Regions from separate parts of the Caulobacter sp. BE254 genome, predicted to be linked through region 2. Evidence: predicted binding sites of a transcription regulator. Region 2 holds the regulator's gene; the other holds the start of a gene.
What was found. Region 2 encodes HrcA, which represses chaperone genes, less so after heat shock. Its sites were predicted from a motif close to GTTAGCANTCNNNNNNNNNGANTGCTAAC; they were not measured.

Region 1: a site for HrcA is predicted at 8,918-8,946, ahead of groES (co-chaperone GroES). Genes of this name have one in related genera too.

Annotation. Positions count from the first base shown of each region.
Region 1 is NZ_JAVDWJ010000003.1:225,914-237,602, forward strand. Features, by position in the region: gene J2X41_RS07815 (esterase-like activity of phytase family protein) at 1-23, opposite strand, end outside; gene cobT (cobaltochelatase subunit CobT) at 20-1,960, opposite strand; gene J2X41_RS07825 (DUF1328 domain-containing protein) at 2,092-2,268, shown strand; gene J2X41_RS07830 (DUF3089 domain-containing protein) at 2,436-3,599, opposite strand; gene J2X41_RS07835 (hypothetical protein) at 3,827-4,141, opposite strand; gene J2X41_RS07840 (hypothetical protein) at 4,189-4,317, opposite strand; gene J2X41_RS07845 (nuclear transport factor 2 family protein) at 4,464-4,862, opposite strand; gene J2X41_RS07850 (MBL fold metallo-hydrolase) at 4,864-5,760, opposite strand; gene J2X41_RS07855 (LysR family transcriptional regulator) at 5,836-6,780, shown strand; gene groL (chaperonin GroEL) at 6,864-8,510, opposite strand; gene groES (co-chaperone GroES) at 8,567-8,857, opposite strand; gene J2X41_RS07870 (protease inhibitor I42 family protein) at 9,076-9,498, shown strand; gene J2X41_RS07875 (VOC family protein) at 9,498-9,908, shown strand; gene J2X41_RS07880 (DUF4345 family protein) at 9,951-10,406, shown strand; gene J2X41_RS07885 (peptidylprolyl isomerase) at 10,606-11,271, shown strand; gene J2X41_RS07890 (alkylphosphonate utilization protein) at 11,571-11,689, opposite strand, start outside.
Region 2 is NZ_JAVDWJ010000008.1:77,512-89,200, forward strand. Features, by position in the region: gene J2X41_RS15590 (DUF308 domain-containing protein) at 1-462, opposite strand, end outside; gene J2X41_RS15595 (MarR family transcriptional regulator) at 626-1,087, shown strand; gene J2X41_RS15600 (transglutaminase family protein) at 1,128-1,943, opposite strand; gene J2X41_RS15605 (YraN family protein) at 1,940-2,347, opposite strand; gene rsmI (16S rRNA (cytidine(1402)-2'-O)-methyltransferase) at 2,344-3,213, opposite strand; gene hemW (radical SAM family heme chaperone HemW) at 3,284-4,414, opposite strand; gene rdgB (RdgB/HAM1 family non-canonical purine NTP pyrophosphatase) at 4,589-5,194, opposite strand; gene J2X41_RS15625 (glutathione S-transferase N-terminal domain-containing protein) at 5,222-5,812, shown strand; gene J2X41_RS15630 (DUF2975 domain-containing protein) at 6,151-6,684, shown strand; gene J2X41_RS15635 (helix-turn-helix transcriptional regulator) at 6,708-6,938, shown strand; gene rph (ribonuclease PH) at 7,129-7,851, opposite strand; gene hrcA (heat-inducible transcriptional repressor HrcA) at 7,965-9,041, shown strand; gene grpE (nucleotide exchange factor GrpE) at 9,050-9,685, shown strand; gene J2X41_RS15655 (low molecular weight protein-tyrosine-phosphatase) at 9,842-10,312, opposite strand; gene msrA (peptide-methionine (S)-S-oxide reductase MsrA) at 10,411-10,929, shown strand; gene dnaN (DNA polymerase III subunit beta) at 11,090-11,689, shown strand, end outside.

The sequences.
Region 1 (11,689 bases), on a different contig from region 2:
AGAAAGCCGCGCAGTCCGATCACGCGGGAACCTTGCGCGAGGTCTTGGGCGGCCCCTTGGAGATTGGGGGCTGCACGGTCGGCGGGGCGGCCAGCAGGCCCCGGGCCCGCTTGACCGCCTTGGGCTCCTCGTCGAACAGCCCGGCCAGCTGGTCGACCAGGGCGCCGCCCAGCTGCTCGACGTCGACGATGGTCACCGCCCGGCGGTAGTAGCGCGTCACGTCGTGGCCGATGCCGACGGCGATCAGCTCGACGGGGCTCCTGGTCTCGATCTCGGCGATCACCTGCCGCAAGTGGCGCTCCAGATAGTGGCCCGAATTGACGCTGAGGGTGGAGTCGTCCACCGGCGCGCCGTCCGAGATCACCATCAGAATGCGGCGGGCTTCGGGCCGGCCGATCAGGCGCTGGTGGGCCCACATCAGGGCCTCGCCGTCGATGTTTTCCTTCAGCAGGCCCTCGCGCATCATCAGGCCCAGGTTCTTGCGGGCTCGCCGCCAGGGCGCGTCGGCGCTCTTGTAGATGATGTGGCGCAGGTCGTTCAGCCGGCCGGGCGCGGGCGGCTTGCCGGCCTTGATCCACTCGTCGCGGGCGCTGCCGCCCTTCCAGGCGCGGGTGGTGAAGCCCAGCACCTCGACCTTGACCGCGCAGCGCTCCAGGGTGCGCGCCAGGATGTCGGCGCAGACCGCCGCCACCATGATCGGCCGGCCGCGCATCGAACCGGAATTGTCGATCAGCAGGGTCACGACGGTGTCCCGGAACTCGACGTCCTCCTCCTGCTTGAACGACAGGGGGGCGGTGGGGTCGATGATCACCCGGGTCAGGCGGGCGACGTCCAGCATCCCCTCCTCCAGGTCGAAGGTCCAGGCGCGGTTCTGCTGGGCCAGCAGGCGGCGCTGCAGCTTGTTGGCCAGGCGCGAGACGACGCTGGAGAAGGCCGCCAGCTGCTGGTCCAGATAGGCCCGCAGGCGGGTCAGTTCGTCGGCGTCGCACAGGTCCTCGGCCGGAACCACCTCGTCATAGGCCGTGGTGAACACCTTGTAGACCGGCTCGTTGGAACCGCCCTGGCCCTGGTCCGGTCGGGCGGGCTTGGCGCCGTCGCCCATCTCCGGGGCCTCGTCGGTGTCCTCCGGGTCGCCGTCCTGCTCGGACTGGACCATCTCCTCGTCGCCGGCCTCGGACTCGCGGTCGGAGGTCTCGGCCTGTTCGGGCTGGGCGCCGTCGGACTGTTCGCCCTCGCCTTCGCCGGAATCGTCCTCGGAGGCCTCGGTGTTCTGATCCTCGTCGCCCTCGTCCTCGTCGGACTGTTCGGTGGCGTCGGACATGTCCTCGCCCAGGTCCAGGTCGCGCAGGATCTCGCGGGTGACCCGGGCGAAGGCGGCCTGGTCGTCGATGGCCGCGGCCAGGCGGTCCAGGTCCTTGCCGGCCCGGGCCTCGATGTCGGCGCGCAGGATGTCGACCAGGGCCTTGGCGCCATCGGGCGGCGCGTCGCCGGTCAGGCGCTCGCGGACCATCAGCGACAGGATCTCGGCCATGGGCGCGGACTGGCGGTCGGTGGCGATGTTGCGGGTCAGGCCCTGCTTTTCCAGCCGGGCCTCAAGGGCGGCGGTCAGGTTGGCGCGGACCCCGCCCAGGGCGTTCGAACCGATCGCTTCCAGCCGCGCCTGCTCGATGGCCTCGAAGGCCGCCTGGCCGTCGGGCGAGCCGGGGCGGGCCCGGGCGTGGGCGACGGCGTCGTGGTGGGCCAGGCGCAGGGCCATCTGGTCGGCCAGGCCGCGGATGCGGGCGGCCTCCTTGGGGTTCAGGTCGCGGGGCGGATGCGGCAGCACCGCCCGGTTGCCGACCAGGCTGGGGCCCTCGCCGGAGAACACCACCTCCAGGTCGGGGGTCTCGGCAAGCGAACGCGCCGCGTGGGCCAGGGCGCGCTTGAACGGTTCGGTCGGGCTTTCGGGCTTGGAGGCCATGGGGAATGGGTTACCCAGCCAGCGCCCTTAACACAAGACGCGGAAGGGCGCGGACGGGAACAGGGCGCGCCGAGGCCGCGTTGCCTTGGCAAGCCCGCGACCGGACGGGCGCAACCGTCGAGGAAACCACCATGCTGAAATGGGCCATCATCCTGGCGATCGTCGCCCTGATCGCCGGCGCCCTGGGCTTCACCGGCATCGCCGGCGCGGCGGCGGGGATCGCCAAGATCCTGTTCTTCCTGTTCCTGATCGGCTTCATCGTCTTCGCCGTCCTGGGGGTGACGGTGTTCAAGAGCGTGGCGAAGTAGGGGAAGGGACTGCGAGCCTCTTCAACGCTCAACAAGGGTTGTCATCCCGGAAGCGCGCAGCGCTGTCCGGGACCCAGGTGAACCGCACCGCATCCGCCCAGTCCCCTGGGTCCCGGACAGCCTCTGCGAGGCTTCCGGGATGACAAAGATTTGGGATCCAGCGCAACCTATTTCGCCGCGTAGGCCTTAGCCTGCTCCCCCACCACCGCCACCAGGTCGCCCATGGTCAGGTTGACGTCCACCAGGTGCAGCCCCCAGTCCTTCAGCGGCTGGCCCAGCACCAGCAGGTCGCCGGGGATGTTGTCGGCGCGGGGGTCGGCCTTGTCGGGGTGGACCGTGACGGCCAGGTAGTCGAAGGCGCCCTGGCTGACGCACTCGGCCGAGACCAGGCCCGGCAGTTCGACGAACGGCGTCGAGACCGTCGCGTCCTTGGTCCAGACCGTGGCCGGGCGCATGGCCGTGCCCATGATCGTGTGGTCGGCGAAATAGCTGCGCAGCGGCGCCGAGCCGCCGGCCAGGGCCGCGGGGTTGACGCAGGCGGCCTTCATCCCCGGCTCGGCGACCTTGCCGAAGAACTTGCTGCTGGCCGGCGGCGGGCTGTCGGCGCGGAATGAGACATAGGAGATCACGCAGCCGGTCTGGCCGGCCTTGCGGCACAAGGGCAGCGAGCCATAGGCGTCCGTGGCCGGGTCGACCGGGGTGTTCATGCCCAGGATCAGGGCCGAGACCAGCTGCTTCTGCGCCGGCTTGCCGTCGATCTCCTCCTTGATCAGCCGCAGCAGGATGCGCGAACCCTGCGAATGGCCGATGAGCACCACGCCTCGGCCGTGGTTGTCCCGGGCCAGGTAATCCTTCCAGGCGGCCAGCACGTCGGCATAGGCCAGCTCGCCATCGCCGTTCGAGGCCTGGCCCATCATCACCTTGCGCAGGGCCGCGATGGTCACCTGGCGGTAGCTGGGAGCGTACAGCCTGCAGACCTGGCCGAAGCGGGCGAACTGCTGGTCGGCCACCGCCTTTTCCGGCAAGTCCGGCGTCATGTCGCTGTTGCCGCCGGGGTCGCTGGAGACCGTGGGATAGACGTAGAAGCAGTCGATTGGGGCGTCGGGATCGGCCTTGAACGGCTCGACGCGGGTCGAGCCGTCGGCCTGGACCACCGTGGCGGTCTGGTCGGCGGCGCAGGCGTCGTCGCGGCCGGGCCGGCACAGCCAGTTTTCGTCCTGGGCGTAGTCGTTCGGCGCGACCGGACCGGCGGGGGCTGGCTGGGCGCAGGCGGCCGCGCCCAGGCCCAGCATGGAGACCAGGCCCAGCGCGGCCCACAGCTTGCGTGACATTCACCCCTCCAACGCTTGTTCGGGGCGGAGGATGGCGCACCGCCTCCAAGTTGTCATCCCGAACGCGTGCGCCAGGACCGATCGACATTCAACGCCGTGCGTGGTCCTCGTCCTTCGACAAGCTCAGGATGAGGACCATTCACGGAGCCCGGCGGTAGAAAACCTCATCCTGAGCCTGTCGAAGGACGAGGTTTTCGGTCCCCGTGGGCCTGGATCTTGATCCGCCGCTAAGCCGGCAACCACCGGCGCGGGAACTTGTCGCCCAGGGCCCGCGCCTCGCCAGGCCTCAGGCCCAGCTCGCGCATCTTGAAGGCGACGACCTCGCGCAGGGCCTCGACGGGCTCGCGGCCGCCCGACGGGCTGGAGGCGACGGGGCCGGCCTGCATGGCCAGGTCGACCGCCGCCCATTCGGCCTGGGCGCGGTCGGGCTTGCCGACGGCGAAGTAGTGGCGGACGGGCAGCCGTTCGCCGGCCACCTCGACCATCACGCCGACCACCCAGCCTTGAACAATCAGATCGGCGTCGGGGCGCTGGCGGAACATGGGACGGGTGTAGCGATTTCCCGCGACGGCTCAAGCGTCGCCTTGCGCTAGCCCAGCACCTGGAACGCCGCCTGGCTGACCAGGCCCAGGGTCAGCCACAGGGCCAGGCCCAGAACGATGTAGACGGCCTTGGGGGTACGCCGGTTACGGAAATGGTGGATCTCGTGTCTCGCCATGACCAGCCTCCTGGACGCCTCCTGCGTCCGCGGAGTCAGAAACGAGCTTCGCCGCGCTTTCGCTGCACGGGTTAACGCGACCGTGATCGGTTATCCACAAGCGGGGCGGGAACCGGTGAACAGGCTCGCCTCGCCAGGACCGAGGCTCAGACGCGGGGGTCCATCGCCCGCAGGGCCATGGCGCTGTCCACCACCTGCTCCATGCGGACGATCTGGCCGTCCTTGAACGTATAGAGGTGGGCGAAGGTCGCGGTCATGGCCTTGCTGGTGGCGCGGTAGGTTCCCGAATAGACCCCGAAGGCGGCGACGTGGTCGCCGTCCTCGAGATAGGTGTGCGCCTCGGCGCGGTAGTCGATCCACTCGGCAGCCAGGCGCTCGAAGACGCCGGCCGCGATGGCGTCGAAGCCGACATAGGTCCCGGCATTGGGAAAGCCGGCCGCTTCGGTCCAGGACGCGTCGGGCGCGAGCGCCGCCCGCAGTCGCTCGCCTTTCTGGGCCGGCGAGGCCTCGTAGGTGCCGCGTATGACGTCCTTGTTGGCGGCCATCTCAGCCCCACTTCATTTCGCCGGTGGCGACCTTGGCGCCGATCTGCAGGGCCACGCCCATGCCGGCGTCGGGATAGCGGGCGGTCATCGCCGCGATCAGGGCCGCGGAGTCCTTGGCCTTGGCCAGTTCCTGCTCGAAGGCCAGCAGATAGTCGCGGGTGTAGATCAGCGCCGCCGGGCCGGTCGGCGCCGCGGGCGTCATGTGGCCCGGCACGACCACGGCCGGCTTGCGGGCCAGCATGGCGTCCAGCTGCGCGACCCAGGCGGCGCGGGCCTCGGCGCCGGCGGTGTCGGCGGTCCAGACATGGACGCCGGAGAACACCAGCACGCCGCCGAAGATCGCCGAAAGTGACGGCGCCCAGAGGTAGCGGCGATTGGCCAGGCCCTGGGCCGGGACGATCTGGAGGGCCTGGCCGTCGACCGTCAGGTGGTCGCCGTCGAAGGCGGTCGGCATGACGATGTCGGCCAGGGTCTTGGGACCGTTGTCGCCCAGTTGTGGACCCCAGGTGGCCAGCTTCTTCTCGACGCTGGCCTGGATCGCCGCGATGGTGTCCGAAGCCGCGATCACCTTGGCGTCGGGGAAAGCGGCCTTGATCGGACCCAGGCTGAAATAATAGTCCGGGTCGCTCTGGCTGACATAGACGGTCGTCAGCTGGCGGCCGGTGGCCTTGACGGCGTCGGCCAGCGCCTGGCCGTCGGGCAGGGTGAAGCCGCCGTCGATCAGCACGGCCTCCTTGGGGCCCCAGACCAGGACCGGCGCGCGGAAGAAGCCGGTCTCCCCGGCGGGGAAGGCCTTCCAGTCGAGCGTGACGCCGGCGGCCAAGGCGTCGCCTTGGCCGGCGAGGGTTGCGGCGGCGCCGCCTGTGATCATCGTCATCATCAGTCTCCGGGTGGGCATGAGGGGGCTCCTGATCCGCCCGCAGGATGCGCCCGGCCGATTGCGCTGCGAAGGTCGGGAAAATACACTGATCGTATGTCACAGACATACAATCACCGGGACGGCGCCGATCGCGGCCTCAACAATCTCAAGCGCATGGCCTATTTCGCCGAGGTGGTCGAAACCGGCTCGTTCACGGCGGCGGCCGATCGGCTGGGCATCACCAAGGCGGTGGTCAGCCAACAGGTCGCCAAGCTCGAGCGCGCGTTCGAGACCACCTTGCTGGTCCGCACCACCCGCAGCGTGCGGCCGACCGAGGAGGGCCGCGCCTTCTACGAACGTTGCGCCCGCGTGCTGTCCGAGGCCCAGGAGGCCTTCGACGGTCTCGAGGCCGACGACCGCGCGCCGACCGGCATGCTGCGGCTGACCGCGCCCTTCGACTACGGCGTCGCCGTCGTCGTTCCGGCGATCGCCGAGTTCCACCGGCGGTTTCCCGCCTGCACCGCCGACCTGGTGATCAGCGACCGGACCCTGGACCCGGTCGAGAAGGACATGGAACTGGCGATCCGGGTCGGCTGGCTGACCGACAGCGCCTTGCGGGCCCGGCGGATCGGATCGTTCCAGCAGATCCTGGTCGCCAGCCCGGCCCTCGCGGCCCGCCTAGACGACGACGCCGAGCCCGGCCAGGTCGCTGACCTGCCCTTCGTCGCCAACAGCGTCCTGCGCGACCCGCTGGGCTGGACCTTTTCCAACGGCGAAGGCCAGCAGCGGTCGGTGCGGGCATCGGCGGCGCTGGCCATCGACGCCACCCTGGGGGTCCTGGAAGCGGTGCGGGCCGGCGTCGGCCTCTCGGTCCTGCCGGACTATGCGGTCCAGGCCGATCTGGCCAGCGGCCGCCTGGCGCGCGTGCTGCCGGCCTGGAGCCTCGAGAGCGGCGGGATCTACGCCGTCACGCCCGCCACCCGCTTTCGCCGCGCCCGGGTCACGGCCTTCCTCGATATCCTGGTCGCCTGGGAGCGCCGTCGGGCGCTGGGGCGATAGCCAAGGTCGCCGCCAAAAGAAAAAGGGCGGGACCTTGCGGCCCCGCCCCTCTCATTTCGTTCAGCTGAGCTGACCGGACTTCCTTAGAAGTCCATGTCGCCCATGCCGCCCATGCCGCCGCCGGGAGGGCCCCCGGCGCCGCCGCCCTTCTTGGGCGCCTCGACGATGGCGGCTTCGGTGGTGATCAGCAGGCCGGCCACCGAGGCGGCGTCCTGCAGGGCGGTGCGGACCACCTTGGCGGGGTCGATGACGCCGTCGGTGATCAGGTCGACATACTGCTCGGTCTGGGCGTTGAAGCCGAAGGTGGCCGAGTCGCTTTCGAGGACCTTGCCGACCACGATCGAGCCTTCGACGCCGGCGTTCTCGGCGATCTGGCGGATCGGAGCCTGCAGGGCGCGACGGACGATGGCGATGCCGGCGGTCTGGTCGTCATTGTCGCCGACCAGGGTCGCCAGGGCCTTGGAAGCCTTCAGCAGAGCCACGCCGCCGCCCGGGACGATGCCTTCTTCCACGGCCGCGCGGGTCGCGTTCAGGGCGTCGTCGACGCGGTCCTTCTTTTCCTTCACCTCGACTTCGGTCGAGCCGCCGACGCGGATGACCGCGACGCCGCCGGCCAGCTTGGCCAGACGCTCTTGCAGCTTTTCCTTGTCGTAGTCCGAGGTGGTGTCCTCGATCTGCTTCTTGATCTGCGAGATGCGGGCCTCGATGGCCGACTTCTCACCGACGCCGTCCACGATGGTGGTGTCGTCCTTGGTGATCGAGACCTTCTTGGCCTTGCCCAGCATGTCGAGCGAGACGTTCTCGAGCTTGATGCCGAGGTCTTCGCTGACGACCTGGGCGCCGGTCAGGATGGCGATATCTTCCAGCATGGCCTTGCGGCGATCGCCGAAGCCCGGAGCCTTGACGGCGGCGACGCGCAGGCCGCCACGCAGCTTGTTGACCACCAGGGTGGCCAGGGCTTCGCCCTCGACGTCCTCGGCGATGATCACCAGCGGACGGCCCGACTGGACAACGGCTTCCAGCACCGGCAGCAGCGGCTGCAGCGACGACAGCTTCTTTTCGAACAGCAGGATGAGCGGCTCTTCGAGCTGGACTTCCATCTTGTCGGCGTTGGTGATGAAGTACGGCGACAGGTAGCCGCGGTCGAACTGCATGCCTTCGACGACGTCGAGTTCGGTCTCGGCGGTCTTGGCTTCCTCGACGGTGATGACGCCTTCGTTGCCGACCTTGTCCATGGCCTTGGCGATCATCTCGCCGACGTCCTTGTCACCATTGGCCGAGATGGTGCCGACCTGGGCGATCTCGTTGTTGGTGGTGACCTTCTTCGACGACGCCTTGATGGAGTCGACGACGACGTGGACGGCCTTGTCGATGCCGCGCTTCAGGTCCATCGGGTTCATGCCGGCGGCGACCGACTTGAGGCCTTCCTGGACGATGGCCTGGGCCAGCACGGTGGCGGTGGTGGTGCCGTCGCCGGCCTTGTCGTTGGTCTTGGACGCGACTTCGCGGATCATCTGCGCGCCGAGGTTCTCGAACTTGTCAGCCAGTTCGATTTCCTTGGCGACCGAGACGCCGTCCTTGGTCGAGCGCGGGGCGCCGAACGACTTTTCGATCACGACGTTGCGGCCCTTGGGGCCCAGGGTCACCTTCACCGCGTTGGCGAGGATGTTGACGCCGCGCAGCATCTTGTCGCGCGCGTCGGAGGAGAAATAGACGTCTTTAGCGGCCATTTGAGAGCCCTTCTAAAAGAGAAACTTGGGGTCGAAAGCGGTCGAGCGGTCGGGCCTTAGGCCTCGACGATGCCCAGGACGTCGCTTTCCTTCATGATCAGCAGATCCTGGCCGTCCACCTTCACTTCGGTGCCGGACCACTTGCCGAACAGGATGCGGTCGCCGGCCTTCACGTCGAGAGCGACGATGTCACCCTTGTCGTTGCGGGCGCCGGGGCCGACGGCGACGACTTCGCCTTCCTGCGGCTTTTCCTTGGCGGTGTCGGGGATGATGATCCCGCCCTTGGTCTTGGTTTCTTCTTCGACACGCTTCACCAGGACGCGGTCGCCGAGAGGGCGAAATTTCATGACTCGTTCTCCGTCGGGACGGTTTCATTTAAGGTCCGTCGGCAAGCGGGGAGCGTCGCTGTTAGCAGTCGCTCCCATCGAGTGCCAACGCCGGGCTGGAGTTAGGACCGGCGGCGGGGGGAGTCAAGGACGACGGTCGCCGATTTCCTGTGGGCGAAACCCGCCCGAGGGGCGGCGGCGATCCGGCGACGGACATAGATAGGGAGGAAGACGGCGGCATGAAGACGATGAACTCCTCGAACCTGGCCCCGGCCCTGGCCGTGATCGGCCTTCTGACCCTTTCGGCCGGGCTGGCCGCCTGCGCCACTGCCGCGCCGCCCGCGCCGCGGGTCGTCACCGAGGCCGACGCCGGCCCGGTCGAGCTGGCGCGCGGCCAGGCCCTGGAAGTGCGGCTGTCGTCGAACGCCGGGACCGGCTACGCGTGGCGGCTGGACCGCGAGGCCTCGCCCCTGGTGCTGAGCGGCGGCTCCAGCCAGGACGTCGCCGCCTCCCCCGGCCTGCCCGGCGGGCGGCTGACCACCGTCTACAGCTACCAGGCCGCCGGACGCGGCCGGACCGACCTGGCCTTCACGTTCAAGCGCCCGTGGGAGCCGGACAAGCCCGGCGACCGCAAGGTGGTGTTCAAGGTCAGGGTGCGCTGATGATCGACCATGTCGGACTGACCGTGCGCGACCTGGACGCCTCCAAGGCCTTCTACGACGCCGCCTTCGCGCCGCTGGGCGTCGACGTGGTGATGAGCGTCAGCGCCGAGGAGACCGGCGCCCACGCCTATCTCGGCTATGGCCCTCGCGCCGACGGCCGGGACATCCAGGCGGGCAAGCCCAGCTTCTGGATCGGCGGCGGCGAGACCCTGACCGGCCCCATGCACATCGCCTTCGTCGCCGCGACCCGGGCCCAGGTCGACGCCTTCCACGCCGCGGCCCTGGCGGCCGGGGGCACGGACAATGGGCCTCCCGGGGTTCGGCCGCATTATCACCCCAACTACTATGGAGCCTTCGTGCTCGACCCGGACGGCCGCAATGTCGAGGCCGTCTGCCATGCGCCTGCCTAGGCGCCCCAGGACCCAGCGGTTGGAGACCAGATCGGCGTGACGATTTCGAGCTACGGCCTTGCCCTCGTCCTGGCGATGATCGCCTGCGTGATCGGCGGGGTGCTGGGCGGCCTGACCCTGGTCCGGCCCGGCGCGGTCCTCGGCCTGACCGCCCTGGACGACGACGCCGGCGAAGGCGACGAGCCCGCCGCGAGCGCCCGGATCGCGGGCAAGACCGAGGGCCGGGCCCTGGGCGGCCTGCTGATCCTGTCGCACGCCGCCGCGGCCCTGTTCCTGGGCTACCAGTCGCATGTCGGGGCGGCCATGGCCTTCGCCCTGGCCATGGCCTGGGCCGGCGCGGCCCTGGGCCGGGCGGTCTCGGCCCTGGTCGACAAGGCGCGCGGCCGCTTTAACCTGGGCAGCCTGGTCTTCGAGATTATGATCGCCGTCACCCTGTCCCTGCCGTTCTTCAACGCCGGCCGGCTGGTGGTGCTGCGCGGGCACGGGATGCTGGTTTAGGTTTTAGAGAGATCGCTCATCCCTCTTTCAGCCGCCATCCCGGGCCTTGTGCCCGGGACCCCTGGTTCAGCTGACGGTGAAACGCCTTGGCGCGCTAGCCGCGCCACACCCCTGCCCTTGCGGCTGACAGAGGGGTCCCGGGCACAAGGCCCGGGATGACGGTGGAAGAACGATGCGGGACTACGCTAGTCTCACCCCCATGACCCAACGCCCCCTCCTCCGCCGCGAGATCCTGGTCGGCGCCGGCCTGCTGGCCGCCTTCCCGGCCGCCGCCCAGGTGACCCCGGCCCCCGCCCCCAAGCCTCCCGTCTATGTCGCCCTCGACACCCCGCAGGGCCGGATCGTCATCCAGCTGGCCGTGGCCCAGGCGCCGATCACCACCGCCAACTTCCTGCGCTATGTCGACAGGAAGCTCTACGACAAAGCGACCTTCTTCCGGGCCTCGCGGGCCCCGGGGGCGGTGGACTACGGCCTGATCCAGGGCGGGCTGCAGAACGTCGGCGCCCTGCCGCCGGTCGCCCACGAGCCGACCAGCCAGACCGGCCTCAAGCACGTCGACGGGACGGTCTCGATCGCCCGCACCGCGCCGGGCACGGCCACCTCGGACTTCTTCATCTGCATCGGCGACGCGCCGTATCTGGACGCCAATCCGGCCGCCACCGGCGACAACCTCGGCTTCGCCGCCTTCGGCCGCGTGGTCCAGGGCATGGACGTGGCCAAGAAGATCCTGGCCCTGCCGACGCCCGGCAAGGCGATCAATCCGGTGATGAAAGGCCAGATCCTCGACCCGCCCGTGCCCATCACCTCGGCCCGCCGCGTCCCGGCCCCGACCGGACCGGACGTGACGGCGCCGCCGAAGCTCTGAAGCGAGGCCACCCGCCGGATTGGCGCCCCCTCCCCACCGGCCGCAAGGCTGTCGCCTATGGATTGGCTCTAAAAAACCTGTCGTCCTGGACAAGCCCGGCGACGCCGAGCGCCGATCCGGGACCGCCGCAAGCTCTGAGCTCACGCCCAGATCCCGGATCTTCGCGCTGCCGCTCGTCCGCGATGACAGTCGCTTTTGGCCATAGTCGATAGCCCTGCCCCAAAAGGGGAGGATCTATCCGCGCTCAGATGCTCCCCTCCGGGGGAGCTGTCGCGGAGCGACTGAGGGGGCTTTCGCCCCTAGGCCTTCTTCACGAACTCGGTCCGCAGCACCAGGCCGCGCACCTTTTCGACATTGGCCTCGATCTCGTCGGTGTCGCCGGTCAGGCGGATGTTCTTGATCAGGGTCCCGCGCTTCA
Region 2 (11,689 bases):
GACGGGCCCGGCGGCGCTCTTGAGGAAGAACCCGCCGGCCAAGGCCGACTGGGCGCCGCTCAGCACCATCGCCCATTGGGCGCCATAGGCGCGCCACCGTCGCACGCCGGCAACCAGCTGCAGCAGACCCGCCAGGATGGCCCAGGCGCCGAACAGCCCGAGCACTAGCCGCATGTCGATCTGGAGAGCGACCAGCACCGCCAGCGCGACCGCGGCGCTGACGGCGGTGTTGAGGGCCTGGGCGATGTTGGCGCGGAAGCCGCCGTTGGCCTTGGCGTCCCGCGCGTTGGCGAACGCGTCCCAGGCCGGATAGGCCACCAGCAGGGCGCCCGCGAGGACGGGGTTGGATCGGGCGATCGTGAAGGCGAGCGCGATCCAGGCGGCGGCCACGCCGGCGCGGAGGAAGTAGTAGCGCACGAGGGCGCCGGCGTCGGTGCGCGAGCGCGAGGTGTCATTGGCCATGGAGGCCTCCATCGGGGGCGAGGGTTGGAGAATGAAATATGTCACAGCATTTAATGTTGCGGCATATGATACGACCTATCCGACCCTCCGAACGCCTGTCGAGTCATTATTTGTCACGACATCTATTTTCGCGCTAAGGCGAACGCGTTCGCAGGAGCCTTCCATGCCCGACCCCGCCCGCACCCTCACGCTCGACGACCAGCTGTGCTTTTCGCTGTATGGGGCGAGCCTGGCGATCAACCGCGCCTACAAGCCGCTGCTCGACGCCCTGGAGATCACCTATCCGCAGTACCTGGTGCTGAGCGCGCTCTGGGAGGTGGACGGCCAGAGCGTCGGCGCGATCGCCGAACGGCTGGGCCTGGACTCAAGCAACGTCACCCCGCTGGTCAAGCGCATGGAGGCCGCCGGCCTGCTGTCGCGGGAACGCAACCCGGCCGACGAGCGCCAGGTGGTCGTCAGTCTCACCGAGCACGGCCGCGACATGCAGGCCCGCAGCGCCTGCCTGGGCCAGACGCTGTTCGAGTCGGCGGGGATGAGCGTCCAGCAGCTGATCCAGCTGAACAAGGACGTGCAGGCCTTCCGCGACTCGGTCGCGCGCTTCGTCGCGGAGCGGCCGCAGCTCTGAGGTCGGGGACATGCCCTTGCGGCGTGTCCCCCGGCTGTCGCTAATTCAGCCGCAGCCGCATCCGTTCCCGCGCGGCCCGGGCGGCGATGGTCGCGCCGCCGTCCAGGACCTGGGCGCGCGACAGGGCCTGCAGGGCGCCGGCCAGCGCCCCCTGGCCCTCGCGGGCGGCGGCGACGTCCAGCCAGGGATGGTGGTCGGTGGGGTCCAGCAGGGCGCGGCGCAGGGCCGAGCGCTCGGCCCGGGCCCAGTCGCGGGCCTGCTGGGCGCGAGCGAAGATGTTGTTCTGCAAGCGGATCAACACGGCCCGGTCCGGGATCGGGCTCATCAGCACGTCCAGCTTGGCGGCGACGTCGGGCATCAGGCCGGTGCGCAGGGCCCGGCGCGACAACTCGGACGGCAGCACCACCCGCCCCTCGCTGAACGGGTCGAGCGCCAGGGGGCCTTCCTCGGTCTCGATGCGCAGCAGGAAGTGGCCCGGGAAATCGACGCCGTGCAGGTCCAGGCCGCAGGCCCGTCCGGCGTGCAGGTAGAACACCCCCAGGGTGACGGGCAGGCCCTTTCGACGCTCGGCGACCGCGACCACGTCGGCGTTGTCGGGGTGGTCGTAGGTGATCAGGTCGCCCGACAGCCGCAGGTCCCCGGCCATGGTCTCGGCCAGGGCCTCTTCCGGCGACTCGTTCTTCAGCCGGTCGGTCAGCCGGTCGATCGAGGTCTTGGCCAAGTCCAGCACCGGGGCCAGGTCGCGGTCGGGATCGTCGTGCACGGCGCAGGCCAGGGCGGCCTCGAACAGCGGGAAGGCCTTGTCCGAACGCTGGCCGGCGTCGGTCAGCAGGGCCTCGGCCTCCTCCCGCGTCATTGATCGCCCATCCAGGCGTTGGCGACGTGGCGCGGACGGCGACCGGGCGCCAGGGCGATCAGGTCCAGGCGGACCACCGCGCCGCGCAGGCCGGCGCGATGCGCGGCGATGTGCGCGCCGGCGCGACGCAGCCTGGCCCGCTGCTCGTAGGTCACCGCTTCCAGCGCCGCCTCCAGACTGGTCCTGCTCTTGACTTCCACAACGGCCAGCACGCCGCCGCGTTGCGCCAGCAGGTCGATCTCGCCCAGCGGCGTGGCCAGGCGGAAGCCGAGAATGCGATAGCCCTTGGCCATCAGCCACAGGGCCGCGACCACCTCGGCGCGGCGTCCCGACAGCCGCGCGGCCGCGCCCCTGGCCTGTCTTTGGGCCTGGCGGTCGGGACGGGCGGGCCGGACGGCGCTCATCCGGCCGCCTTCATCGCCAGGGCCTGGCGGTAGAGGTCCTTGCGCGACAGGCCCAGGGCCTTGGCCACCTCCGAGGCGGCCTCGCCCAGCGGCAGGCGGGCCATGGCCTCGCGCAGGGCGGTCTCGGCGTCGGCGGCGCTGGCGACCTCGTCCTCGCCCGGTCCGACCAGGATGACGATCTCGCCCTTGGGGGCCTCGAAGCGGGGGTCGGCGGCCAGGACGTCGAGCGGGCCGCGGACGCAGGTCTCGTAGAGCTTGGTCAGTTCGCGGGCCACCGCGCCGGGACGCGGGCCGAACACGGCGGCCATGTCGGCCAGGCTGTCGGCCACCCGCGAGGCGCCCTCGTAGAAGATCAGGGTGGCGCGGACATTGGCCAGTTCCTCGAAGAACGTCTTGCGGGCGGCGGTCTTGGTCGGCGGGAAGCCGGCGAACAGGAAGCGGTCGGTGGGCAGGCCGGCCAGGGTCAGGGCGGCCAGGGCCGCCGAGGCGCCGGGGATCGGGAACACCGGCAGGCCGGCCGCGATCGCCGCCTGGGCCAGGCGCAGGCCGGGGTCGGAGACCATCGGCGTGCCGGCGTCCGAGACCAGGGCGATCCGCTCGCCCGCTTCAAGCCGTTCCAGGATGCGCGGCGTCTCGCGGTCGGCGACGTGTTCGTCATAGCGCTGCAGCCGCTTGGAGATGGCGTAGGCGGCCAGCAGCTTGCCGGAAACCCGGGTGTCCTCGGCCAGCAGGACGTCGCAGCCGTTAAGGACGTCGAGCGCCCGCAGGGTGATGTCGCGCAGGTTCCCGATCGGCGTCGCCACCAGATAGAGCCCCGGCGCCAGGGGCGCGTCGGACAGGGCGGGCGGGGCGAACTGACGGCTCAAGGGCGGACTTTCAACACGGGGCTAGCCGACGCGGACTGAGCGCCACGAAGCGGCGCGCCTACAAGGGTTATCAGGTCGCGAGCGTTCCTGTCAGCCGATCCAGCACCAGGCGGCCGGATCGGGTGGCCCGCAGGCGCAAGGGATCATCGACCAGGAGGCCGGACTCCACCAGAGATTTCACCTTCGGCGTGTCCGGCGACAGGTCCAGGGCGGCGATTTCGGCGAAGCTCACCCCGTCGTCGATGCGCAGGCCCAGCAGCAGGCGCTCCTCGGCGGCCTCCAGCGGCGTGAGGGCTTCGCGCTCGAAGCCGACGCCGGTTTCGGCCACCGCCTGGATGTAGTCGGCGATCCCGCGCCGGGCCGTGGTCGCCAGCCGGCCTTCGGGCAGGGTCAGGCGGCCGTGGGCGCCGGGGCCGACGCCGACATAGTCGTGGCCGCGCCAGTAGACGAGGTTGTGGCGCGAGCGCGCGTCCTCGCCCCGGGCGTGGTTGGAGACCTCGTAGGCGTCGAAGCCGGCGGCCTCCAGCACGCCCTGCGTCGTCTCGAACAGAGCGGCCGCAAGGTCCTCGTCGGGCACCACCAGCTTGCCGCGCCCCACCGCGCGGTCGAAGGCGGTGCCCGCTTCGATGGTCAGCTGGTAGGGCGAGACATGCTCGGGTCCCAGGACCAGCAGTTCGCCGAGCTCGGCCGTCCAGGCCTCGACCGTCTGGCCGGGGCGGGCGTAGATCAGGTCGGCCGACAGGCGCGGAAAGGCCCGGGCGGCCACGGCGATCGCCCGCCGGGCCGAGCCGGCGTCGTGGTTACGGCCCAGCAGGGCGAGGGCCGCGTCGTCGAGGGCCTGGACGCCCAGCGACAGCCGCGCCACCCCCGCCGCGGCCAGGGCGTCGAAACGGTCGGTCTCCGCGTCGGTGGGATTGGCCTCGAGGCTGATCTCCAGGTCGGCCGCCGGCGTCCACAGCGCCTTGGCCGTGTCGATCACCCAGGCCACCTGGGCGGGATCCATCAGCGAGGGCGTGCCGCCGCCGAAGAAGATCGACAGCAGGGATCGCGGGCCGGTGAGCTCGCGCTGGGCGGTCAGGTCGGCGACGATGGCGTCGGCCAGGGCCGCCTGCTCGTCGGTTCGCCCCCGGTCGCGCACGACGTTGAAGTCGCAATAGGGACAGATCCGGGCGCAGTAGGGCCAGTGGACGTAGACGCCCAGAGGGGGGAGGTCGGGAGGGGGCGGTTGGGTGGTCACGCCTCACCCTCATACGCGTTGTCATCCCGGAAGCGCGCAGCGCTGTCCGGGATCCAGGGCAGCCGCACCGCCTTCGCCCAGTCCCCTGGGTCCCGGACAGCCCCTGCGGGGCTTCCGGGATGACAACGATGGGGGCCTCTACTCAAACAGCGCCGCCCTCAACTTCGCGAACGCCACGGCCCGGTGGCTCATGGCGTCCTTGGCGGCCGGCTCCATCTCGCCGAAGGTCTGGTCGAAGCCGTTCGGAATGAAGATCGGGTCGTAGCCGAAGCCGCGGTCGCCGCGCGGCGGGAAGGTCAGGGTCCCGTGGACCTCGCCCTGCACCACCACCGCCGGCCCGCCGTTCGGCCAGGCCACGGCCAGGGCGCAGGTGAACCAGGCCGAGCGGTCCTGCGAGCCGGTCTCCTCGACCCGCTCGGCGACCTTGTCCATGGCCGAAGCGAAGTCCTTGCCCGGTCCGGCCCAGCGGGCGGAATAGATGCCGGGCGCGCCGTCGAGGGCGGCGACCGACAGGCCCGAATCGTCGGCCAGGGCGATCTGGCCCGACAACTCGGCCGCGTGGCGCGCCTTGAGCAGGGCGTTGCCGACGAAGGTCGTCTCGGTCTCGTCGGGCTCGGGCAGGCCCAGGGCCCCGGCCGCCAGCACCTCGAACCGGCCGTCGAGCAGGGCGTGCAGCTCCTTGGCCTTGCCAGGGTTGTGCGTGGCGGCGACAAGCTTCGTTCCAGCTTCCAGCTTCAGCGTCATCGCGCGACTCCTTTCCGGGACAAGACCATGCAGCTTCTCTACTCCCCCATGTCGCCCTTCGCCCGCAAGGTTCGCGTCGCGGCTTTCGAATTGGGCCTGGCGGATCGGCTGGCGCTGGTGGTGGTCAGTCCCTACACCGACGAGAGCGTGCGAGCGATCAATCCGCTGTCGAAGATCCCCGTGCTGCTGACGCAGGACGGGGCGCCGATCTTCGACTCGCCGGTGATCTGCGAATATCTGGAGCACTTGGCCGGCAGAGCCCTGACCCCCGCCGCAGGTCCCGCCCGCTGGGCCGCCCTGACCGTCCAGGCCATGGCCGACGGCATGGGCGACGCGGCCCTGGCCATCGTCCGCGAGCGCCTGCGCGAGGGTCCGCACCGCCAGGATCTGTTCGACCGCCAGGCCGCCGCCCTGGTCGCCGCCCTCGACCTGCTGGAGCGCCAGACGCCGCCGTCCGACCGCTTCGAGATCGGCGAGATCGCGGTCGCCGCCCAGCTGGCCTACCTGGACGTCCGCCAGGTGATGAACTGGCGCGAGGGCCGCCCGAACCTGGCGGCCTGGTACGAAACGGCCAGTCGCCGGAGCGCGATGGTGGCCACGGCGCCACACCTGGCGTAATCCGTTCGGTGAGCGCGATCATTGCTAAAGTTTAATATCGTTTATCGATAAGCGACATTGGCGCTGGCGGAATCGGCCCCTATCTTCGGAACCTGGGAGACACGCCATGCCGGCGCGGTCCCGCACCCGACCCGAAGGCCCGCCATGTCCGCCGCCAGACTGATCCGCATCGTCGACGCCGTCGCCACCCGCATGGCCACGCTGACGCTGATCGCCGGTCTGCCGCTGGCCGCCGTGACCTTCGCGATCAAGACGTTCTGACCCGAGGTCCAGCTCGCCTTTGACCGGTCCCGATCCGCCGGGGCATGGTCGGCGTTTCTGCGTGAGGGGAAGAGCGGATGCGCGCCTTGGGGCCTGGCTCGGTATCGAGTTTCCTGAAGATCATTCTGGACGTGATCTATGTGGGCCTGTGGGTCTGGGTCAGCCTGCTGGCGATCTTCACGGTCGCGGTGCTGCTGCTCAGCTTCAATCCCGAACTGATCACCTCGAAACTGCACATCGGCAGCGCGATCGACGAGCTGATCAGCAAGGGCCCGCTGTTCGCCGGCGCCCTGGGCGCCTGGGCGCTGCTGTCCGGCGGCTGGATGGTGATCGTCGAGCGCCTGCGGCGGGTGTTCTCCACCCTGACCGCCGGCGATCCGTTCCATCCGGACAATGTCCGCCGCCTGCGGGTGGTGGGCCTGGTCCTGGCCGCCCTGGAGATCGGCCACTACATCTTCGCCGCCCTGGCCAAGTGGCTGGCGCCGGACACCAAGATCGTCGACGGCTCGTTCAGCCTCAGCGCCTGGTTCCCGGTCCTGGTGGTGTTCGTTCTGGCCGAGGTCTTCCGCGAGGGCGCGCGCCTTCGCCGGGAAGCCGAACTGACAATCTGACGACGCGGAGACGAAAGAACCCCATGGCCATCCGCGTGCAACTGGACCGCATCCTGCTGGAGCGACGGATGTCGCTGACCGAACTGTCGGACCGGGTCGGCGTGACCATCGCCAACTTGTCGATCCTCAAGACCGGCAAGGCCCGCGCCGTGCGCTTCACCACCCTGGACGCCCTGTGCCGTGAGCTGGACTGCCAGCCGGGGGATCTGATGACCTATGAGCCGGGTCCTGGTGAGGTTCACGAGGAGGACTGAAGGCTCTTCGTTTCTCGCGCTCACTTTTCAACGTCATTCCGGGCCTTGTGCCCGGAACCCCTGGTTCAGCTGACGATGAAGCGCCTTGGCGCGCTGGCGCGCCACACTCCCGCACCTGCGACGGACAAAGGGGTTCCGGGCACAAGGCCCGGAATGACGGCTGTTATTTCGGGGTGTGGTCGAGCGAGCCCTACTTCGCCGCCGAAACCGCTTCCCGCTGCTTGACGAACAGTTCCCCGATGCCCTTCTCGGCCAGGGCGAACAGCTGCTCGAACTCCGCCCGCGTGAAGCCGCGCTTCTCGCCGGTGGCCTGGATCTCGACGATGTCGCCGGCGTTGGTCAGCACGAAGTTGCTGTCGGCCTCGGCCTGGCTGTCTTCCTCGTAGTCAAGGTCCAGCACCGGAGTGTCCTTGAACACGCCGCATGAGACGGCCGCCACCTGGCCCAGGATCGGGTCGGTCTTCAGCACGCCTTCCTCGATCAGGTAGTTGACGGCGATGCGCAGGGCCACCCAGGCGCCGGTGATGGCGGCGGTGCGGGTGCCGCCGTCGGCCTGGATGACGTCGCAGTCCAGGCTGATCTGGCGCTCGCCCAGGGCCTTCATGTCGACCACGGCGCGCAGGGAGCGGCCGATCAGGCGCTGGATTTCCTGGGTGCGGCCGCTCTGCTTGCCCTGGGCCGCTTCACGGCGACCGCGCGTATGCGTGGCCCGGGGCAGCATGCCGTACTCGGCCGTGACCCAGCCGGCGCCCTTGTTGCGCATCCAGCCCGGAACGCTTTCCTCGACCGTGGCGGTGACCAGCACCTTGGTGTGGCCGAAGCTGACCAGGCACGAGCCTTCGGCATAGCGGTTGACGCCGGTCTCCAGCGTGACTTCGCGCGTTTGGTCGGGGGCGCGTTCGGACGGACGCATGGAACAACTCCGGGGCTTTGCGTGATAGGATGGGGCCGCTTATCCTAACTTCAGCGGGGTCGTCCAATCCCGTCGGAACCTGGGGAGCCCGCCAGGGCGCGTTCGAAGGCTAGATGACACAGCTTTTTTCGGGTTTTTCCGCTCAGACTCCCAGTCTCACCGACCTGGACGCCCGCGCCCGCGACATTTTCCGGCGGGTGGTCGAATCCTATCTCGAGACCGGCGAACCGGTCGGCTCGCGGACGATTTCGCGCGGCGGCGTGGCGCTGTCGCCGGCCTCGATCCGCAACACCATGCAGAACCTGGCCCAGTTGGGCCTGCTGGACGCCCCCCACACCAGCGCCGGGCGCATCCCCACCCACGCCGGCCTGCGGATGTTCGTCGACGGCCTGCTGGAGGTGGGCGACATCGGCGAGGAGGAGCGGCGGACCATCGAGTCGCGGCTGTTCGCCCACGGCCGCTCGTTCGAGGAGGCGATGGGCGAGGCCAGCGCCATCCTGTCGGGCTTGGCCGGCGGGGCCGGGGTGGTGGTGGCGCCGGTCCGCGAGGGCGGGGTCAAGCACGTGGAGTTCGTGGCCCTGGGCGCCGACCAGGCCCTGGCGATCATGGTGTTCGACGACGGCACGGTCGAGAACCGGCTGATGAAGCGAGCGGCCGGCGTCACCCCCGCGGCGCTGCAGGAGGCCTCCAACTTCCTCAACGCCCGCCTGCGGGGCCGCACGCTGAACGAGGCCAAGGTCGAGATGGCCGCCGAGCTGGACGCGGCGCGGCGTGAACTGGATACGACGGCGGCGCGTTTGGTCGAGGACGGCCTGGCCGCCTGGAGCGGCGGCGACGACGCCGACCGCGCCCTGATCGTCCGGGGCCGCGCCAACCTGCTGGCCGACACCAGCGCCCGCGAGGATCTGGAGCGCGTGCGGCGGCTGTTCGACGACCTGGAGCAGAAGGGCCAGCTGATCGGCCTGCTGGACGACGTGCGGACCGCCGAGGGCGTGCGCATTTTCATCGGGGCCGAAACGCGACTCTTTTCGCTTTCGGGTTCCTCCCTGATCGCGGCGCCCTATATGACGGGCCGACAGAAGGTGCTGGGGGCGATCGGCGTGATCGGCCCCACCCGGTTAAACTATGCCCGGGTGATCCCGCTGGTGGACTATACCGCCCGCGTGCTTGGCCGGATGATGGACGGATAGAGGACGAGATGACCGACGAACAGACGCCGGCAGAAGACGTGGCTTTCGATACCGACCAGGCTTCGTGGGAAGACGCGTCGCAGGAAATCGAGGCGCTGAAGCTGGAAGTGGCGGCGCTGAAGGACCAGGCGCTGCGCTACGCGGCCGACGCGGAGAACACCAAGCGCCGGGCCGAGCGCGAGATGAACGACGCCCGCGCCTACGCGATCCAGAAGTTCGCCCGCGACCTCTTGGGCGTGGCCGACAACCTGTCGCGCGCCACCGCCCACAGCCCGCGCGAGTCGCAGGACGCGGCGGTGACCAACTTCATCATCGGCGTCGAGATGACCGAGAAGGAGCTGCTGGCGGCCTTCGAGCGCAACGGCCTGAAGAAGATCGACCCGGGCAAGGGCGAGAAGTTCGACCCCCACCTGCACCAGGCGGTGATGGAGCAGCCCTCGGACGAGGTCTCGGCCGGCGGCGTCATCCAGGTGCTGCAGGCCGGCTACGAGCTGATGGGCCGCCTGGTCCGCCCGGCCATGGTGGCCGTGGCCGCCAAGGGCTCGAAGGGCCCCGACGCGCCGGCCGAGCCGACGGCGGGCGCGGCGAACCCCTACGCCAACACCGACGCGGATACCGGCGGGGCCTTCGACACGAAGGCTTGAGGTCGGCCTGAGCTGCAATTTGGTTGTCATCCCGGAAGCCTCGCAGAGGCTGTCCGGGATCCAGGGGACTGGGCTGATACGGTGCGGTTCACCTGGATCCCGGACAGCGCTACGCGCTTCCGGGATGACAACTTCTGTAGCGTGTAGGGCAAGCCCTCAGCCCTTGCCCTCGATCCGGTCCGCCAAGCCCTTGGCCCCCGCCACGGCGTCGGCCCAGGTCACGTCGAAGTCGGCGTCCTCGCCAAGGTAGGGATCGGCCACCGACTTGCCCTGGCGCCCTTCGACCACATCCAGCAACAGCAGCAGCTCGGCCGTCGCGTCGGCCGGCCGCAGGGCCTTCAGGTCCGCCAGGTTGGCGCGGTCCAGGGCGACGATGTGGGTGAACCGGCGGAAGTCGTCGGGCGTCACCTGCCGTCCGCGATAGCCGGAGATGTCGATCCCCCGCCGCAGCGCCACCGCCTGGGCCCGGCGGTCGGGCGGATGGCCGACGTGCCAGGACCCGGTGCCGGCCGAATCGACCTCGACGTCCAGCCCGCGCCGCGCGGCTTCCTGGCGGAAAGCCGCCTCGGCCAGGGGCGAGCGGCAGATGTTTCCAAGACAAACGAACAGCACGGCGGGTCGCGGCACGGGCAGCCTTTCCAGCAAAAGGCCGCGCCGCTTGCGCGCACGGCCGTCAGGCCCAACATGTAGCCTCGCCCACGCTGACGATGAAAGGACATCACCCCATGACCACCGAGACCGCGATCCTCGCCGGCGGCTGTTTCTGGGGCGTCCAGGACCTGCTGCGCCGCTATCCCGGCGTGCTGAAGACCCGCGTCGGCTATTCCGGCGGCGACGTGCCCAACGCCACCTATCGCAACCACGGGACCCACGCCGAGGCGATCGAGATCATCTTCGATCCCGCCGTGATCAGCTATCGCCGGATCCTGGAGTTCTTCTTCCAGATCCACGACCCGACCACCCTGAATCGCCAGGGCAACGACATCGGGCTCAGCTACCGCTCGGCGATCTTCTACACCAGCGAGGAGCAGAAGCGGGTCGCCGAGGAGACCATCGAGGACGTCGACGCCTCGGGCCTGTGGCCGGGCAAGGTGGTGACCGAGGTCGCTCCCGCCGGCCCGTTCTGGGAGGCCGAGCCCGAGCACCAGGACTATCTGGAACGGATCCCCAACGGCTACACCTGCCACTTCATCCGCCCGGGCTGGACCCTGCCGACCAAGGCCGAGCGCGCCGCGGCCGTCTAGGCCGGATCGGCCTTGCAAGACGGGGCGCGCATTTCGCCGCACCCCGTCGCGCGCCCCCTCTTCCCCAGCGGCGCGATTACGCTAATGTCGCAAGTCCATTCATTGCGGGGCCGCGGGGGATTCTCTCTGTCGGCGGCGGCCCTGGGACCTGGACCGAGATATGAAGCTTACCATCGAGCGGGCGGCGCTGCTGAAGGCGCTGGGTCACGTGCAGAGCGTCGTTGAGCGCCGCAACACCATCCCGATCCTGTCGAACATCCTGCTGTCGGCCGATCGCGACACCCTGTCGTTCTCGGCCACCGACCTGGACATGGAGATCATCGACGAGGGCCTGGCCCAGATCGACGTGCCCGGCCAGATCACCGCCCCGGCCCACACCCTGTATGAAATCGTCCGCAAGCTGCCCGACGGCTCGGACGTCTCGCTCAGCTTCAGCGGCGACGACCCGCGCCTGGTGATCCAGGCCGGCCGCTCGCGCTTCAACCTGCCGGTGCTGCCGGCCGGCGACTTCCCGGTGATGAGCAGCGACGGCCTGTCGGGCCGCATCTCGGTCGACACCAACGAGCTGATCCGGCTGATCGACAAGACCCGATTCGCGATCTCGACCGAAGAGACCCGCTACTATCTGAACGGCCTGTACCTGCACACCGTCAACGACGGCGGCGTGACCAAGCTGCGCGCCGTGGCCACCGACGGCCACCGCCTGGCCCTGGCCGAGATGGACGCCCCCGAGGGCGCGGCCGGCCTGCCGGGCATCATC